Regions from separate parts of the Paenibacillus sp. FSL H8-0104 genome, predicted to be linked through region 1. Evidence: riboswitches for the same ligand, from Rfam matches in the RefSeq annotation. Region 1 holds a riboswitch; each other region holds the start of a gene.
The links. Region 1 has a riboswitch for S-adenosylmethionine ahead of metA (homoserine O-acetyltransferase MetA). Riboswitches for the same ligand answer to the same signal wherever they lie in the genome.
Positions count from the first base shown of each region.

Region 2: another riboswitch for S-adenosylmethionine. It lies ahead of mmuP (S-methylmethionine permease); the one in region 1 lies ahead of metA (homoserine O-acetyltransferase MetA).
Region 3: another riboswitch for S-adenosylmethionine. It lies ahead of NST38_RS25165 (methionine ABC transporter ATP-binding protein); the one in region 1 lies ahead of metA (homoserine O-acetyltransferase MetA).

Region 1 is NZ_JBBOTC010000001.1:2,006,551-2,011,428, forward strand. It holds gene NST38_RS09165 (ROK family protein) at 1-230, shown strand, start outside; gene NST38_RS09170 (HRDC domain-containing protein) at 407-1,408, shown strand; gene corA (magnesium/cobalt transporter CorA) at 1,479-2,414, opposite strand; SAM riboswitch class I at 2,866-2,989, shown strand; gene metA (homoserine O-acetyltransferase MetA) at 3,226-4,143, shown strand; gene NST38_RS09185 (PLP-dependent transferase) at 4,168-4,878, shown strand, end outside.
Region 2 is NZ_JBBOTC010000001.1:5,994,693-5,999,570, reverse strand. It holds gene NST38_RS26540 (spore germination protein) at 1-88, shown strand, start outside; gene NST38_RS26535 (Ger(x)C family spore germination protein) at 85-1,287, shown strand; SAM riboswitch class I at 1,358-1,459, shown strand; gene mmuP (S-methylmethionine permease) at 1,552-2,964, shown strand; gene mmuM (homocysteine S-methyltransferase) at 2,942-4,009, shown strand; gene NST38_RS26520 (ABC transporter permease) at 4,092-4,878, opposite strand, start outside.
Region 3 is NZ_JBBOTC010000001.1:5,713,428-5,718,305, reverse strand. It holds gene NST38_RS25185 (DUF2515 family protein) at 1-194, opposite strand, end outside; gene NST38_RS25180 (thioredoxin family protein) at 336-680, shown strand; gene NST38_RS25175 (COX15/CtaA family protein) at 1,272-2,159, shown strand; gene NST38_RS25170 (Cthe_2314 family HEPN domain-containing protein) at 2,323-3,039, shown strand; SAM riboswitch class I at 3,169-3,310, shown strand; gene NST38_RS25165 (methionine ABC transporter ATP-binding protein) at 3,437-4,471, shown strand; gene NST38_RS25160 (methionine ABC transporter permease) at 4,472-4,878, shown strand, end outside.

The DNA.
Region 1 (4,878 bases):
ATTATGTTCTCATTCTCTCTCCGCAGAAAATCGTCATGGGTGGCGGAGTAATGAAGCAGGAGCACCTGTTCCCGATGGTCCGTAGCAAACTGCAGGAGTTGCTGGCTGGATACGTTCAGCATCCGGCACTTCAATCCGACATTGACCAGTATGTTGTTTCACCAGGACTTGGTGACAATGCGGGTCTGTGTGGTTCACTGGCGCTTGCCAAGTTGGCATTGAATAAGTAGGTCATTAAGGGATTGACGAATTTTACCATTGTGGTATGATATGGGCAACAGCATAGTACGGTTAATGAGGAAGCACCTCTCTTGCATGGATTTTGCAGGAGGGGTGTTTTTTTGTGCTGCCTATAGGTAGCATCTTTAACTCGTATAAGCTGAATATTCAAAGGGAGGGAACGAAAATGGAAGTCATTTTCATGAACAGATTGTCCAGAATGTCAGATCAGAATGCAGAGTATGCACAGTTATGGATTGGGGAAGAGGAAGATAGTTGGCAGCTGGGATGGAGTCGCTACGAGGAAGGAGAGCGTGAGGACAGCATCTGGTATGAGGGGACTTCTTGGGAGGAGCTGCTTCATATTTACCGTCATCAGCTTGCCATACAGATGAGTGAGGGGTACCGACCGCAGTTGCAGGGGTTATTTCATGAGAATGATGATCTGAAGTCACGCAGTTATGGTGGACAGCGGCTCCATTGTTACAGTGAGTTATACGGCAATGAGCAATTATATACGGATCTGTGCACATGGCGCAGGAAGAGAGCTGTGTCTGACCGGAAGGCACCGTATTTTATTGCAACAAATCGTCTGCTGCGTTTGATCAGTGCCTTTGTTCCGCAATCGCTGGATGAACTGATGCAACTTCCGGGCGTAGGAGAGAGCAAAGCAACTGAGTATGGTACGGAATGGATGGAGATTACAACCGGACTGGAGCGTTCAACGACATTCCCGCTGGACTGGGTATACACGGCGCTGAAGGAAGAAGAGTATGAGAGTTGGTTATACAAGCAGAGAGAGCAGAAGTACAAGCAGGAACTTGATAAGTTCACCACACGTAAGCAGGTGCTTGAAGGCATGAAGGAAGGGTATACGTTAGAGGAGATTGTTAATCGATCCGGATTATCCCGACGCGAGTTGGTTGAGCTGTTAGAGGCACTGGATCACGAAGGTTATGACACCGATTGTCTTCTTGATGTGGAGCTGGCAGTGATGCCAGAGAACGAACAAGAGGCCGTATGGAGTGCGTATGAGGAGCTGGGAGATACGTTCCTGAAGCCAGTATTACATAAGGTGTATGGAGGAGAGAAACCCGATGGAGGAAGTCTGGAGCAGGTCTATGAAAGACTGCGCATGATTCGAATCCGCTTCCGTCGGCACGCAGAGACAGAGAAGAATGTTGGTTAATAATCAGAAATGAAAAAAGACGAGGCGTTTCTCCCGGAGGAGCGCTTCGTCTTTGTTATTTCATAAAAGTTCATACCCAGTCTTTCTTGCGGAAAATGAAGAACATGCTCAGGCCCAGTGTAACCATCAGACCAATCACAACAAAATAGCTGTATTTCCAGTTAAGCTCTGGCATATTCGTAAAGTTCATGCCGTATATACCGGTAATGACTGTCAGCGGCATGAAGACCGTGGTAATGGCGGTAAATACACGCATGATCTCATTCGCCCGGTTCGCAATACTGGATTGGTAGGCTTCTCGCAAGTTGCCCATCAGGTCGCGATAAGTCTCAAAGGTTTCAGATATTTTTACAGCATTCTCATAGATGTCACTGAAATACTTTTGCAGTTGATCATCGATGAGACGCAGATCTTTTTTATTCAAGGTGTTAATAACCTCTTTCTGAGGTCCAAGGACTTTTTTCAGCCACAGAATCTCACTGCGTAGCCCGATGATTTCATTCAGATGTGACTTTTTGGTGTGCATCAGAATGTCTTCCTCAAGCTTCTCGATCCGTGCTTCAATTCGGTCACCTACGGTGAAATAATTATCAACAATCAAGTCAACCAGCAAATACAGCAGACGATCCGGTGTACTGATTTCCTGTTCCCACAGGATGGGTTTCAGTGTACGCAATTCGCTGACCTTGTGCTTGGTAACACTAATAATGAAATGTCTGCCGAGAAACAGGTTGACCGCACGTAGAAATATCTCTTCATCATCAAAACGGATGCTATTAATCACAATAAAATAATGGTTCTCATAAATTTCAATCTTCGGACGTTGTTCTTCGTCACTAAGACAGTCTTCCACAGCCAGATCATGCATCAAGAACAGCGGCTGAAGTACCGCCAAATCGTCTACGTCTGCATCAATCCAGTAAAATCCTTCCGCTGGTGGAGTCAGCGCCTGCTGAATGTCGTCCACCGGAATAAATACACCGTTGTTAACCAACCGGATTTTCATCGTTAATCTACTCCTTCTGCACCCGCCAACTTGGCGGATATTATCATTATGGGCGCAAAAAGAACAAATCAGCCGGTCGGCAGCGGAGCCTGGAGATCAGGGCTGCGTTCACTATATAATCAAACGGAAGTCACGTCCCGCTGCCGGCATGCTGATGTCAATTCTCTATGCAGTTTGTCGGAATTCGGCTGCCAGTCAGGCCTCGGGTCGCCATCCATTTAATATGTCACCTCTCACATAAGGGTTTATAACACCTTGTTTAGTATACCGCTGGTACAAGGTGCTTTCAAGCGCAAAAATGTGTCTATTTCGCGCCCTGAGGCAGTGTATGACAACGGATGATGAACGGTTCCGATCTGGGAAGCAGACATCGAACTGCATCTTGACGTGAGGGCATTAATGTAATAAAGTAGACGGTGAACCATATTTAATTACAATCTAATACAGCGAAATCTTATCAAGAGTAGGTGGAGGGACTGGCCCGATGAAACCCGGCAACCGGCGGTATACCGCACGGTGCTAATTCTTGCAGTGACTAAGTGTCAAGTGGCACTGTTGTAACTGAGAGATGAGAGAGGCGCATATCTTTTTTACATATGACCTTTCTCGAAATCCGAGGAAGGTCTTTGTTATATGCCCCGACTTCTCAGCAGTGATTTTCGCTAAGGAACTTGAGGTTGTTTGTAACGTTGGATGAAAGAGCAATTCAATGTTTTTACAAGCTCAAGGCAGTCTATAACTGTATTGATGTGAAGACATCAAGCCAAGGGTGGCTGCATCTATCTATGCACAAGGAGGAGTTAGACTTACTATGCCAATCAAAATACCCGATACTCTACCAGCAAAAGAAGTACTTGAAGGAGAGAATATCTTCGTCATGGATGAAACTTCTGCATATCAGCAGGATATTCGTCCACTCCGTATCGCTATATTAAACCTGATGCCCACAAAGGAAACGACCGAAACACAATTGCTTCGTCTGGTGGGAAACACGCCTATTCAGGTGGATGTCGTTCTTGTACATCCCAAATCCCATACGTCGAAGAATACGTCTCAAGAGTATTTGGATCTGTTCTATAAAACCTTTGATGAGATTGAGCACCGTCGTTTCGATGGAATGATCATTACGGGTGCCCCGGTGGAACAGATGGATTTCGAAGACGTGAACTATTGGAATGAAATCCAGGAGATCTTCGAATGGACCAAAACCAATGTGACTTCAACCCTCCACATATGTTGGGCTTCTCAGGCAGGTTTATACCATCATTTTGACGTACCCAAGGTTGCACTTGATGAAAAGTGTTTTGGCGTTTTCCCACATACCATCAATAAACCACATGTTCCGTTGTTGCGTGGATTCGATGAAGTATTCAACGTTCCACATTCCCGTCATACGGAAGTGAGACGCGAAGATATTGAAAAGAATGAGAATTTAGAGATTTTGGCTGAATCCGAGGAAGCGGGGATCTTCCTGGTTGCTACCAAAGACGGCAAACAGATTTTTGCCACAGGACATGCCGAGTATGACCCGTTCTCATTAAAGTGGGAGTATGACCGGGATGCAGCCAAAGGGTTGGATATCGCATTGCCTAGGCATTATTATCCGAATGACGACCCTTCCCGTGTGCCACCAGCTACTTGGCGCGCTCATGCCAACTTATTATTCTCTAACTGGCTCAATTACTATGTGTATCAAGAAACACCTTACGATATTGGCCCGCAAATCTAATCGAGATTACAGGAGGATGCAGCAATGGAAGACAACAACAAGTTGAAAATCGAAAGCCGCTTAGCACAAATTGGGTCCATCAATGAACCGGTAACAGGCGCCATTAACTTTCCGATCTATCAATCCACTGCGTTTCGCCACCCTAAGCTTGGACAAAGCACGGGGTTTGATTATATTCGTACGACTAATCCAACCCGTAAAGTATTGGAAGAAGCCGCCGCAGCGCTGGAGTCCGGTGATGCAGGGTTTGCCTGTAGCTCGGGAATGGCTGCGCTGCAAACGATTTTTGCCATGTTTGGTCAAGGGGATCATCTGATTGTATCGCTGGATCTGTATGGTGGAACCTATCGTCTGCTGGAACGTATTCTGTCCCGTTTCGGCGTAACTGCTAGTTATGTGGACACGAATGACCTTGTAGCACTGGAGAAGGTTCGTCAGCCGAATACCAAAGCTGTATTTATTGAGACACCAACCAATCCACTGATGATGATCACCGATGTGGAAGCCGTTGCTTCCTGGGCGAAAAGTTACAACCTGTTGACCATTGTTGACAACACGTTGTTGACTCCATTTTTCCAACGTCCGATTGAACTGGGTGCCGATATCATCATTCATAGCGCTACCAAATATCTGGGCGGACATAATGATGTGCTCGCCGGACTAATTATTACCAAAGGTGAGGCGTTATCTGCTGAGATGGCGTTCCTGCATAATTCCATTGGAGCGGTATTATCT
Region 2 (4,878 bases), 4.0 Mb from region 1:
CAATGTGTCCGTATTTTTGTTTGGAATTTTACCTCTGGTACTACTGTTGTTAAGTCTGATTCGCAAAAAAGGAGGCAAGCATGCATGATTACATTCCGCATGTTGTTACGCTTAGCCACTGTATTATGCATTCTCTTAACGATATCCGGATGTTGGAGCAGTCGAGAGATAGAGGATCTAAGTGTCTACGTTGGTCTCGGGATCGATATCGGCAAAGAGACGGAATTTGAGGAGAACATCGCCAATCAGGGAGGAGGGTATTCCAAGCAGAACAATGTGACAGCCACGGTACAGATTGCTCCCGGTAATTCCAGCAGTCAGAAGAGCCAACAATCCGGTTCGCCTGCTTCTGGTAAAACGTCCTATTCCAATGAACAGCTTACCGGAGATTCCTTGCTACAAATCTTTCGTCAGTTTGCACTGAGACGAGATCATCCGCTCATCGGACATCATCTGAAGGTTATCGTTGTGTCCAAGGATATCGCCAAAAAGTATGGTCTGGACCAGCTGCTGGATTTTGTACTTCGGGATAACGATATTCGTCCTAACTGTCTGGTGTTGATTAGCCATCATCGCGCTGTTGATGTACTGACTTCAGATGATCCTTCCCGGATTCCAGCATTTTATCTTACAGGTATTACCGGTAATTCATACTTGTCCAATAAAATCCTGGACCCCGTTCTACTCTCCAAATTAGATGCACAAATGCAATCCGGTTCCAGCTTTTTGCTCCAGAATGTACTGAACTTCAATGGAGAGGACAAGTTCTCCGGTGCCAGTATCTTTGATGGGAAAACAACAAAATTCATCGGGGAACTCAGCCAAACGGATCTAGAAGGGCTATCTTGGCTCAGACCTAAAGAAAAAGGAGGTATCTTGAAGACATACAATAAAGAGGGGTTCACTGTTGTATATGAAATGAAGAAGAAAAAAACAACAATAATTCCAAAAGTGGTTGGCGATGATATTTCATTCCATGTGAAAACTGAATCCGAAGGCTGGTTGATGGAGGATTGGCGTGCTCCCGAGGAAGAGGAAAAAGGTGCGTATCTCAGTGAATTGGAAAAAGAATTTGCTGAACTTGCCAAACAACAGATTCGACAGTTGTTATACAAACTGCAGCATACCTATAAAGTAGATGTTGCGGATTTTCGGGATAGCTTACGTATCAAAGAACCTAAAACATGGAAAAAAGTCAAAGACGATTGGGATAAAATTTTTAGCACCGTGCCGATCACCTATGAGGTAAAGACCACCATCACGAATCCGGGGTCTTCCACCGAATAGCGAGGTGTGCCATATATTATTTAATTGTTGACACATTCATGATAGATCGCTATATTAGTAAAAAATCATTTTCTTATCCAGAGAGGTGGAGGGACTGGCCCTTAGAAACCTCAGCAACAGATCTGAAGGATACTGTGCTAATTCCAGCGGGTGAAAGCCTGATAGATAGGAGCGTTTGTTTTTATTTGTCAGTAACGGCGCACTCTTTAGGCAGAGTGGGTCTTTTTTGTTTTTTCTGGATGAAGAAGTAGGGGAGCAGCAGGTATGGAGAACAACAACGACAAAGGGCATTTTCAGCGGAAAATGCAGGCACGGCATGTGGTCATGCTCTCTCTCGGAGGAGTCATTGGAACGGGATTATTCCTCAGCTCAGGTTACACGATTCAGCAGGCGGGACCACTGGGAACCATTCTGTCCTATCTGATTGGAGCCATCGTTGTATATCTGGTGATGCTCTGTCTTGGTGAACTGTCTGTTCATATGCCAGAGACGGGAGCATTTCATAGTTATGCAGCCAAATATATCGGACCGGCAACAGGTTACACGGTGGCTTGGTTATACTGGTTAACCTGGACTGTTGCGCTTGGCTCCGAATTCACAGCCGCCGGATTGCTTATGCAGCGCTGGTTCCCATCGGTAAACGTATGGATATGGAGCGCGGTTTTTGCACTGATGATCTTTCTGTTTAACGCTCTAACGGTGAAATTTTTTGCGGAATCCGAGTTCTGGTTCTCATCTGTAAAAGTAGTGACTATCGTAATCTTCATTATTATCGGTGGCGCAGCCATGTTTGGGTTCATTCCCATGGCGGATTCTGAACCGGCTCCATTTCTATCGAATATTACCGCATCCGGGTGGTTCCCTCATGGGGCTACAGCGATATTGATGACCATGCTTGCTGTAAACTTTGCCTTCTCAGGCACCGAGTTAATCGGCATTGCCGCCGGTGAGACGGAGAACCCGGAAAAGACGATACCAAAGGCTATTCATACAACGCTGTGGCGTTTGGTTATTTTCTTCATCGGAACGATTATTATCTTGTCGGCCTTGCTGCCCATGTCGGATGCCAGTGTACTGGAAAGTCCGTTTGTAGCGGTAATGGAGCGGGTGGGTGTACCCTATGCAGCAGACATTATGAACTTTGTTATTCTGACGGCGATTCTCTCTGCTGCCAATTCAGGCCTGTATGCATCTTCACGTATGCTCTGGTCTCTGGCTGACAAAAGAACGATCTCTCCGTGGTTTGCCAAATTGACCAAAAGCGGAGTACCGCTGAATGCACTTCTGATTAGTATGGTGGGTGGTGCGCTGGCCTTGCTGTCCAGCATCATTGCGCCAGGTACCGTGTATATTACACTGGTTTCCATTTCAGGTCTGGCTGTCGTTGCAGTATGGATGAGTATCAGTGCCTCCCAATACATGTTCCGCAGACAATATATCCGGGAAGGACATGCGGTCAAAGATCTGGTCTACCGCACACCACTGTATCCGGTGGTACCAATTGTTTCATTTATATTATGCCTGGCTTCATGCATAGGTATTGCCTTTGACCCGACACAGCGAATTGCGCTGTATTGTGGGGTTCCGTTTATCGCAGTATGTTACGCTGCTTATTATCTGACAGAACGTGTGAATAAGAAAAGAGGACAAGTACATGACGCAAGAACAACAGACTAACCCCATAGAACAGATCCTTCGTGAACATCCGGTCATGATTCTGGATGGAGCGTTGGCTACGGAACTCGAACAGCATGGATGTGATCTCGATGATCCACTATGGTCTGCTCGTGTGTTGCTTGAGAATCCGGATGTTATTGTTCAGGTCCATGCAGATTATTTTCGAGCAGGAGCCGACTGTGCGATTACATCCAGTTATCAGGCGACGGTGGATGGTTTCCGTAAGAGAGGGATCGATGAACAGTCAGCACTGGAGCTGATCCGCAAGACGGTGGAACTGGCTGTACAGGCGAGAGATGACGTGTGGGCAGAAGTGCAGAGTAGTTTAGTAGGGAGAGAAAGCTCGACAGGTCAGCTTGTAGAAGCTCCTTCGGTACGTTCCGAGAACGTAGAGAATGAGGAGCATATAACAGATCGTACAGTAGATCGCGAAGGAGACAGTTTTCGTCCACGTCCAATTATTGCCGGGTCCGTTGGTCCGTACGGCGCCTATCTGGCGGATGGTTCAGAGTATGTGGGACATTACGGCGTGTCGGATGAGACGCTGGCCGCATTTCACCGTCCACGTATGGCGGCGCTGCTTGAAGCGGGTGCTGATATTCTGGCGTTTGAGACGATTCCTTCCCTGCAGGAAGCACAGGTGCTGGTTGATGTACTGAAGGAGTTTCCTCATGCGTATGCCTGGTTATCATTTTCTTTAAAAGACGGGACAAGCATCAGCGAGGGCACACCGCTTGAGGTATGTGCACAGACGTTTGGCTCCGAGCCGCAGGTTGCGGCGATTGGCCTGAACTGTGCTCCGATGGAAGTGGTGACGGAAGCAGTGGGTATTTTGAGCCGTACCAGCGATAAACCTGTTATTGTGTATCCGAACTCGGGAGAAGTATATGATGCAGCAACGAAGACGTGGAGCGGACAGGGTACTTGTGGCAGCATGAGTGATGCTTCGGAGCAGTGGGTTGCTGCGGGCGCGCAAATTATTGGCGGCTGTTGCCGCACTACGCCACATCAGATTGGTGCACTTGCGAAGAAATGGCGGAAATAGTTCATATCATGATAACAAGCCCTTCCACATCCTATAGAGGTATGGAAGGGCTTGTTTTATTGTGTTAGGCATTCTGATTACATTATTCGATAACCAGCATACGTGGCGATGCTTCCCGAATGATTCTCGAAGAGAACCACGATCCAAGGCTGGCTGCAATGATGCTTAGACAGGTGAACAGTACCATTCCACCCCAATGCAGGATCAGTGGAAGTTGTACGATACCATAACCGGAAAGGATCATTTCGAGTAGAAGAGGCAGCAGATATACGCCGACGAAAATACCCAGTATGGCTCCCACGGAGGACAGTATGAACATTCCCATGGTGAGCGACAACCGGATTTGGCGGGATGTCATTCCCAGCGATTTGTATATCCCGTACTTTCTGCTTTCTTTACGAATATTGATTCTACAGGTACTGAAAATAATGATGAACGTCACAATGATAAACAGCAATCCGATCAGGCTCATCGGATAGATCAGGATGTTAGCGGCTTCCGCGTAAACCGAATCAAGCAAAGTCTTCTGAGTGACTACCGAAGCAAAATCTTTAAATTGCTCATTTAATTCAGAGGCAACCTTACCCGCTTGTGCCATATCATTCACATTGATGAAGATAACATCAAATTCACTATAACCGGGGTTCACACTTCTCATGGCATCAATGGTGATTCTGCCTGAAACAGACATGTTGGCGATCGCCTGATAGATGCCTGTGATGAGGAATGTACGCTTTTCTCCTTCAATATAGATATCGATAAGATCACCGAGATCTTTATTTGATGTTTTGGCTATACTTACACCAATGGCAATTTCATTTGCATGTTGTGGGTTAACCCCTTTTAACGTTTCGAATCCAAGTTCCTGA
Region 3 (4,878 bases), 3.7 Mb from region 1:
TCAGACTGTAAGGCAGCTGCCGTATCGGTATCCCACTCGATGTCACGCAATGGGTGACGAAGCTGTGCTGAAGCTTGCCATGCAGCCTGTTTGCCACGCCAGATTTCACGGGCAGCACCCGGAATGGAACGGACCATCTGCAGAAGGGACCCGTGATGTTGTTCGCTGGAAGAATCGGTTCTGGTGGAAGTCATGATGTGACATCCTTTCATGATGTTCTGGGTTTATTTTCACAGACCATGTGGTTATTCTAAGTATGCGCTGATTATTTGACTTCCACTCGCCAATTTGCTTCACTTAGGGTAAGACAAGGTACAGAAAGGGAGATGAACCGAATGGAACAGATTACCTCCAAACCGGCTTTTGATGTAGCCATCCAATCCCCACGTTTGACGATTGCCGTATTCAAGGCAGACTGGTGTGGTGACTGCAAATACATCGATCCGTTTATGCCTGAGGTTGAAGAGAAATATGCACGTGAATTGACCTTGATTGAGGTCGACGTGGATCAGGTTGGAACCGTTAGTGAAGAGCAGAATATTCTTGGCATTCCGAGCTTTGTGGCGTATACAGATGGCCGCGAACTCGTACGGTATGTGAACAAGCTGCGCAAGTCGAGAGAAGAGATTGAGCAGTTCTTAGATCGAGCAGTTGAAGTGTACAACACGATCCATAAATAATGTTATATAAGTTCAAATGATGAATATCACACAGGCACTACGATGCCAGAATAACCTTCCGATCGCTGTTATCCCCAGATTTCTTTGATCCCTTTTATAAAGGGAAAATCCGGGGATAAAGGCGAAGCATATGCTTCCGATGCAGCTTTCTTTCAGAAAGCTTTTAGCTCCGCTTCTTCTGGTTATTTCTGTCCTCTCCGTTATTGTGTAAATGTTTCATGAACTTATATAAAAGTATGACAGGTTCATGTTGTAAAAGGGTATAATAAAAAGAACGCCATTTCTCTTGAAATAGGGAAATGGCGTTTGTGTGTTCAGGATTCTGTTTAAGACACAATTGAACTGGCATATCCCTCAATTACATATCTCCAATGACCTGCGGGTCATTATTTCACCAGACGTTAACATTTTGTCACAAAGCGCGACGTCAATGAACATTTTATCCGTTATAATGAATTTAGTTGTGAAATAAGTGTCAAAGTACCGAAACAAGCGGAGAATATTCTTCGCCATCTTAAACCAACAGCGGGTGAGAAAAAATTGAAACACTTAACTTTGTTTAAATGGTTAACCGTATTAACCTGTCTTGTCATGTTTCTGGCCACTTTTGGTGGAGGCATCGTAACCAAAACGGAATCAGGCCTTGGCTGTGGAACAGAATGGCCTTTATGTAACGGAAAACTCGTTCCCGCACATACTGTGGCTTCACTCATTGAATATTCCCATCGCGCTGTAAGTGCACTGGCTGGACTGTTGTCCATTGCCTCGTTTGTTGCTTTTCTGCGGTTTGGCAAGTCACGCCGTGACCTGCAATTGTTTTCTTTCTTAACTCTGGTATTTGTTATCGTCCAGGGAATCATGGGGGCTTTTGCCGTTGTCTTCTCCCAATCTTCAGCAGTCATGGCACTGCATTTTGGTTTTGCACTGATTGCTTTTGCGAGTTCTCTAATGATGGCGCTGGGCATAAGGCAGGAGGCCAAAGATGGCGGATTGGAGCGCCTGAATAAATACCCTCGGGTTAGCAAAAAATTCAGGAATCTGGTCTGGTTCTCCACCATTTACACATATCTCGTGGTATACACAGGTGCATTTGTGAGTCACACGGATTCTGCCGGCGGATGTTCTGGATTTCCGCTTTGTAACGGTCAGATTATTCCTGAGCTTTCGGGTGGGGTAGCGGTTGCTTTTGCTCACCGTGCAGCAGCTGCGTCGCTCGTGATTGTTATCGCAATCCTGGGTCATTTCGCTTACCGTAATCATCCGGACAACAAGGAAATGCGTACTCTGGGTGTGGTATCCGTTGTTCTTATTCTGATGCAAGTAGTCATTGGTATTTTCATGATGGTGACAATGAACCGTCCGGAAGTATACATGTTCGTAGCTCTTGCTCATATGCTGGATATCGCCATATTGTTCGGAGTCTTAACGTATATGAGTTTCCTGGTGTACAAGCTACATCGCCCGGCTAATCGTTTTTAAATATGAAAGTCCACCATCCAGTGATGTACATCATTGGACAGGTGGACTTTGTTTGATGTCAGAGGGATCAGGGCAACCTATGGCAAGCAGCAATTACACGGAATGAATGATGTTTCGTTTACGGTGATGAATTCTTGTTGATTTGGAAAAGAGGAGGTTAGATATGCTGCGAACGTTGTTGGGGGAAAAGCCACGTATAAACGAAGGTAAATTGAAGGCAGCGATGGACGCAATGGCGCATACGCTTGAGCTATTTCAACGACAAATGCATGTGGACCATGATCCCACGCATGACTATCGGAAACTGTATGTGTGGACTCAGGGACTCATCTCCTCACTGGATGAACTGGAGCAAAGCTGTTTCGCTGCTGCTCATTTTCGTAAAAAGGTCGTTGCAGGATCAACGGATGATATGACGCCGACTGAAAAAGCCGAGTATGCACGGTATGTGTATTTCTACAAAGATGGCTTTATCCGCTGCTTTGCCATTCTGGATAAAGTCGGCACGGTATTAAATGAAATATTCCAGTTGAATACTTCAAATACCAAAGCGCATTTTTCTTATTTCACAATGTTAAGGCAGTTCGACTATGCGAGGGAACATCATGATCTTGCGTTGCAATTAATACAGATCAAGGACTCTTATCGTGAGCCGATGAGCAAGCTGCGCAAACGACGTAATATGGAAATTCACTACATGAACTCAGAAATGCACGATGACCTGTGGCAGTTACACCAGACCTTGCAAGGTAAAGTGAAATTGGAGGATCTGAATCAGCATGTGCAGGAAATGCGTCAGGGTGTCGATATGGTCTGTGAAACGTTAACAGCCTCTTATAGTTATATCAATAAAATATGGAAAAGAAATAATTCCCTTTGACAAATCGGAATACTTGGAATATACTGAGTTTCAATCGAATGTTACACGGATATAACTGATTTTTTGGAAGTTACGTTCACATTATAAAGCATAAACTACATGAACTTATAAAATCCTACAACAACATATTTCTTATCGAGAGCGGCGGAGGGACAGGCCCGATGAAGCCCGGCAACCGATTTGTAATGACATGATACATGTATCGTTCGTTATAGATGTTAGGTGCTAATTCCTACAAAATGGTGCAAGACACGATTTTGGCAGATGAGAAGGTATATTCTTTCACGTGAAGAGCCCTCTTTGTATCTGCAAAGGGCTCTTTTTTTGTACTTTAAGGGGAGTTTTCCTTTAGATCGGGTAAAGATACAAGTAGGTGGTTGGAAAGGGGCAAGTGCGATTGATTGAATTAAAAGGTTTAACGAAAACGTACGGCAAAGGAACAAAATCTACAACAGCGTTATCCGAGTTGAATTTGAGCATCCAAAAGGGCGAAATCTACGGAGTGATTGGCCATTCCGGAGCGGGCAAAAGCACATTGATTCGCTGTATTAATTTGCTGGAACGGCCTACGGAGGGTGAGGTATGGCTTGACGGAATTAACCTGACTGAACTGAGCAAAACCGAATTGCAGCAACAGAGACGCAAGATCGGAATGATTTTTCAACACTTTAATCTGTTATCTTCGGCAACGGTATATGACAATGTAGCTTTTCCACTAAAGCTTGTGAATACACCCAAGGAAGCCATTGATCGCAAAGTGAAGGAAATGCTTGCACTGGTTGGTCTGGAGCACCACAGCAGCAAATATCCGGCTCAATTATCGGGTGGCCAGAAACAACGTGTAGGGATTGCGAGAGCACTTGCAAGTGATCCAAATGTACTTCTCTGTGATGAGGCTACTTCGGCACTTGATCCGCAGACGACAAATTCAATCCTGAAGTTATTACTCGACATTAATGAAAAGTACAACCTAACGATTGTGCTGATCACACATGAGATGCATGTCATTCAGAACATCTGTGACAAGGTGGCTGTCATTCATCAAGGTGGCATTGTGGAACAAGGACCTGTAACAGACGTGTTCCTGAAGCCACAGCATGCGATCACGCGGGACTTCATGATGCGTGACCATGAAGCTGGACTTGCTCTGGAAGAGACCGCTCTGGCAAATGCAGGCGTTGAATTGCAGGCAGGTGCTGCTTCCAAACTTGTGAAGATATCCTTTCTGGGTAACAAAACGTATGAAGCGATTTTGTCTAGAACGGTACGTAAGACAGGCGTGGATTTTGCCATCCTGCAAGGTACAATCTCTACGATCAAACAGGTTCCTTATGGGCAGCTGACCGTTCGGTTCGAGGGTGATTCAAATGCGATTGATCGGACGATATCAGAATTAACCGCTGAGGGACTTGATGTGGAGGTGCTTCGTTAGATGGATTTTTCAACAGTTCGCTGGGAAGAGGTTGGTAAAGCCTCCATTGAGACACTGCAAATTTTGGGTGTATCAGGCTTGTTTACCGTTATCTTAGGTTTACCGCTCGGAGTACTGCTGTTCATGACAGCCCGATCTGCTTCGATTAAGTCACGGGCAGTGTACACTATACTATCCCTGATTGTGAATATTTTGCGCTCAGTCCCATTTATCATATTGATTGTTGCTCTTATTCCATTCACTCGTATACTCGTCGGTACAGCTACGGGGGTGCTCGGCGTTATACCTCCTTTGGTGATTTCAGCAGCTCCTTATTTTGCTCGTTTGGTGGAGACGACGTTGCGAGAAGTTGATCGGGGTGTCATTGAAGCGGCACAGTCGATGGGTGCATCGACCGGACAGATTGT